DNA from 2 places in the Bacillus sp. WC2503 genome. Region 1 is predicted to be linked to the other one. Evidence: riboswitches for the same ligand, from Rfam matches in the RefSeq annotation. Region 1 holds a riboswitch; the other holds the start of a gene.
What was found. A riboswitch is a leader RNA that binds a small molecule or an ion and turns the genes downstream of it on or off. The one in region 1 is predicted to bind S-adenosylmethionine.
Positions count from the first base shown of each region.

Region 2: another riboswitch for S-adenosylmethionine. It lies ahead of ACUN26_RS12555 (M20 family metallopeptidase); the one in region 1 lies ahead of mtnW (2,3-diketo-5-methylthiopentyl-1-phosphate enolase).

Region 1 is NZ_JBQYMD010000001.1:3,300,708-3,303,171, reverse strand. Features, by position in the region: gene ACUN26_RS16795 (2-hydroxy-3-keto-5-methylthiopentenyl-1-phosphate phosphatase) at 1-151, opposite strand, end outside; gene mtnW (2,3-diketo-5-methylthiopentyl-1-phosphate enolase) at 148-1,392, opposite strand; SAM riboswitch class I at 1,457-1,562, opposite strand; gene ACUN26_RS16785 (pyridoxal phosphate-dependent aminotransferase) at 1,615-2,464, opposite strand, start outside.
Region 2 is NZ_JBQYMD010000001.1:2,452,284-2,454,747, reverse strand. Features, by position in the region: gene ACUN26_RS12560 (AAA domain-containing protein) at 1-881, shown strand, start outside; SAM riboswitch class I at 957-1,058, shown strand; gene ACUN26_RS12555 (M20 family metallopeptidase) at 1,147-2,352, shown strand.

The DNA.
Region 1 (2,464 bases):
GAGAAACACCTTCTTGAATAGAAAGCTCTTGTGATAAAATTCTTTGCTTTATTTCTTCTGCTTCTGGTGGTGCGAATTTTTCCATAATCGACATAATGTTATCGTTATTTGTAATCGTACCATCGAAATCACAAAATACTTGAATACTCATAATTTCACCTCATAAGAGGGATTTCCCCATATTTGTAGTGCGCTATGCAAATTTATGTCATCTACTTCATGGAGTAGATTACCTTGCAAAGTAGCATCAATTGCAGTGCGGAAAGCCTTTCCACCACCTTGCGCCCCATACGGATGCCCATGTATGCCGCCGCCCGCATTAATAACAACATCTTTACCGAAGTCTCGTAGAATAAAGGGAACGAAACCAGGATGAATGCCAGCAGATGGGACAGAGAAACTTTTCTTGAAAAACGCATCGTCTTCAGTTAGATAGTTTGAAATGTTGAAAGCCTCTTCCTTTTCTAACGCAACACTTCCGTATGGAGACGGGAATAAAGAAAAATCAGCACCAGCATAACGTAGTAGCTTTCCAAGTAATAATGGAGATGAGACCCCATATAGCTTGGATGCTGAATAAGCACCACTTACAGCAGGGTGTGCCATAATAGGAACTGGGATTTCATCATCTTCTGCCAGTGATTGTAGTACATCTAGTCCGTAAGCAAATACATTAAATAATAGAATATCAGCACCAGCCTGCACTGCGCGTTTCGCATTTTCTTTTAAGTCGAAAGTTCGCCCTGTTAAATTTACGGCATATAATGTTTTATGGCCGTATGTTTCATATACGGATTGTAAAACTTCTTTTCCAGATACAATTCGCTTCGCAAGTGGTGTTAAGGAGTTCTCGAATAAAATTTCATCATCTTTTACGATATCCACACCACCAATTGCTTGATCGCGTAATTGAGTTTTTAAGTATCCAATATTTCGTCCAATCATTCCTTTGAAAATGCTCATTAAAAGGGGACGGTTATACACTTGTACACGATTTCGAATACCGTCTATACCGAATTTTGGACCAGGAAAGTGCTTTTTTAATTCGTCTGAAAACGTTAAGTCAATTAATTTCACTTCGCCATCAAGTGATAACTTTCCGAATGTAGTTGTTAAAATCGCTGGTAAATCTGGACTGAAATTTAATAATGGGTATTCGATTTTAATAATCCCACGTTTTACTTTTTTGCGTAGATACGAATTGATATGTTCTTGTTCATCTAATTCCTCAATATGAATGACGTTGCCTTTATGTTGTTTTAATTGTTCTTGTAATAAATGTGGCAAATGAGTCCAAGAGCCAATTGTTAAACCGAGTGCAATTTGTTCAGCCTTTTTGTCTAAGTTAAGTGAATCGTCATGGATTAAATACGTCGCTATAATTCCGCTCATTGTTATAACCTCCTAGTTAAATAAAAAAACCTCTCAGCTAAGGAGAGGTTTTTTTACAACCAGCTCCTTATCTGTCAGCGTAATGCTGCGAGAATTAGCACCGTGTCTACAATTGTAGATCGGTTGCCGGGTTTCGTCGGGCTCGTCCCTCCACCTGCTCTTGATAAGAAGTATTTAGAAATGTTTAAATTTTTAAGATAACTGAATTTTGTCAGATATTTTTCATGTTGTCAACGACTTTTTGAAAAAATTTAATTTATCAATTCGATTAATTGCTTCTCGTAATCGTTCTTCTGTGTGCAAGAGACCAACGCGGACGTATCCTTCACCGTGTTCACCAAATCCAACACCAGGAGCAACTGCAACGTGTGCTTTTTCTAGCAAAATATCAGAAAATTGCTCAGATGTATAGCCTTCTGGTACAGGAAGCCATGCAAAGAAGGATCCGGTTGGGATGTCTACATTCCAACCGATAGAGTGACAAGCTGAAATAAGAGCATTTCTTCGAGATTCGTAACTATTTACAAGATCTACGACGCAAGATTGTGAACTTAATAGCGCTTCGCGGGCAGCGTCTTGAACTGCACCAAAAATACTAACATACATATGATCTTGCAATAGGTTAATTGTTTCGATGACACTTTCATTCCCTATGGCAAAAGCAATACGCCATCCAGCCATATTGAAAGTTTTGGATAATGTGTAAATTTCAATTCCTATATCTTTTGCACCGTCTGCTTGCAAGAAACTAACCGGTTTTTGACCATCAAATCCGATCGCACCGTAAGCAAAATCGTGAACGACTAATATATTATGTTTATTAGCAAAATGAATGGTTTCATCAAAGAAATCTTTTGATACAGTAGCACCAGTAGGATTGTTTGGATAGTTTAAAAACATTAACTTTGCTTGTTTCGCAATAGCGTCATCAATTTTTGTATAATCTGGTAAAAATTTATTTTCGGCAATAAGCGGCATTGTTTCAAATTGTGCTTTTGCTAAAGCAACTCCGGATAAATAATCTGGATAGCCTGGATCGGGAACGAGAATCGTATCACCAGGATTGGTAAAA
Region 2 (2,464 bases), 850 kb from region 1:
CATTTTCGTTAAAAGATGCTGCTTCGGGTTCTCGTTTTAATATTATGTCTGGTTTAGTAGCGATGCAAATGATGTTAATCGGACTGCTAGATGGTGTGCAATCGATCGGTGTGGTTACGCCTTACAGGGCGCAGTCACGCTTTTTATCAACGTGTATCAGGGAAATGTTGCAGAGAACGAAATATCAAAACATACCAGTATTAGCGGCGACAGTTCATAAGTTTCAAGGTTCTGAAAGAGATATGATGATCTTTGATACTGTTGATAGTTATCCACAAGAACGACCTGGTGTGTTATTCTTTGACCATAAAAACCATCGCCTCGTCAATGTAGCAGTAACGAGAGCGAGAGGGAAGTTCATTCAATTATCGGATTGCCATTATATGCGTAAAAATCTTTCGAGAAAACAAGCCTTATCACAATTAACAGCTCATATAGAACGTCACGGGGATGTGTATGATCGCACGACATCCAGACAATTATGGGAGCGGAAAATATCGAAACGATTACGCTGGTTTATGGAAATGAATCTGGAGGAAACGAAAGGGCTATTAAAAGATATTTTAGCTGCAAAACGAAAAATCATTATTTCACTTCCAAGTACGAAGCAAGTAGATAAACGAGTATGGCAAGCGTTAATGCGTACAAATGCACAAATAACGGTTTATAGTGATGGACCAGTTCCGTTAAAAAACGTAAAGTTACAAAGACAAAATAAAGCATTCCCATTTGTATTAATCGATGATGAAATCTTTTGGGCAGGGGCACCACTCACATCTCAAATGATGTTTGAAGGTAGTACGGAATTTCCGTACATATGTGCAAGACTACAAGCACCTGAGACAATTGGTGTATTAAAAGGATTTTTAGATATTCGGTAAATTCGGATAGGAATTCCTTGACTTTTGCTTGGGATGAACTTAGAATGAAAATAATTTAATACAATTTTATGAAAATTCTTATCACGAGAGGTTGAGGGACTGGCCCTATGACACCTCGGCAGCGGATTCTTTACGAATACTGTGCCAATTCCAGCAAGGTAACTTGAAAGATAAGAAAGAAGCTCATTTTGACTGTATATACAGAAGCCTCTTTCTATCCTTTAGAAAGAGGCTTTTTTACGTGAAAATAAAAGGAGGAAGAAAAATGGGAGCGACAAGAGTAACGTCACAAAGAAAAACAATTGAAGAGAGCATAGAAAGAAATAAGGAAAAGTACATAAAAACAAGTCATGATATTCATGCGAATCCAGAGATTGGTAATCAAGAATTTTATGCATCAAGAACGTTAAGTTTATTACTAGGTAGTGCTGGTTTTCAGCTGCAGCATAATATAGCTGGGCATGAAACAGGTTTTATCGCACGAAAAAGTTCAGGAAAACAAGGACCAGTTATCGCATTTTTAGCGGAATATGATGCTTTACCAGGACTCGGTCATGCGTGTGGTCACAATTTAATTGGCACAATTAGCGTTGCAGCAGCAATCGCATTATCAGAAACGCTTGAAGAAATCGGCGGAGAAGTTGTCGTGTTTGGAACACCAGCAGAAGAGGGCGGGCCTAATGGTAGCGCAAAGTCGAGTTATGTAAAAGCTGGGTTATTTAAAAACATTGATGCGGCGCTTATGATTCATCCGAGCGGAAAGACAGCGACGACGAACCCTTCACTAGCAGTCGATCCACTTGATTTTCATTTTTACGGAAAAACAGCTCATGCCGCAGCTTCACCTGAAGAAGGGATTAACGCATTAGATGCGGTGATTCAGCTTTACAACAGTATTAATGCACTTCGCCAACAACTTCCCTTAGACGTGAAAATTCATGGCGTCATTACAGAAGGCGGAAAAGCACCTAATATTATTCCTGACTATGCCGCAGCAAGGTTCTTCATCCGTGCAGCTACGCGAAAAAGATGTGCGGAAGTAACAGAAAAAGTAAGAAATATAGCACAAGGAGCAGCGTTAGCAACAGGTGCAAAAGTAAAAATTCATCAATTCCAAAATGAAATTGATGAACTACTCGTAACAAAAACATATAACGACATCGTAGCGGAAGAACTAGAACTACTAGGTGAAGAAGTAAATCGTAAAGAAAGAATCGGCATCGGCTCAACCGACGCCGGAAACGTCAGCCAAGTCGTACCGACCATTCACCCGTACATTAAAATAGGTCCAGATGACTTAATTGCGCATACGAATGAATTTAGAGAAGCAGCCCGTTCAGAATTAGGAGACAAAGCGCTAATTACATCTGCAAAAGCATTAGCAAATACGGCGTATCGATTAATTACGGAAGAAGGGTTGTTAGAGAAGGTGAAGGAAGAGTTTAGAGAGGCGCAGAGGAATCAGGGATAAGGGGATTAAGGTGCTCTTTTCGAATAACAATCTAATTAATAAGTAGAGATATCAAAAAAGAACATTGAAATATCAATGTTCTTTTTTGTTTACTAATCATTGATTTTGTTGG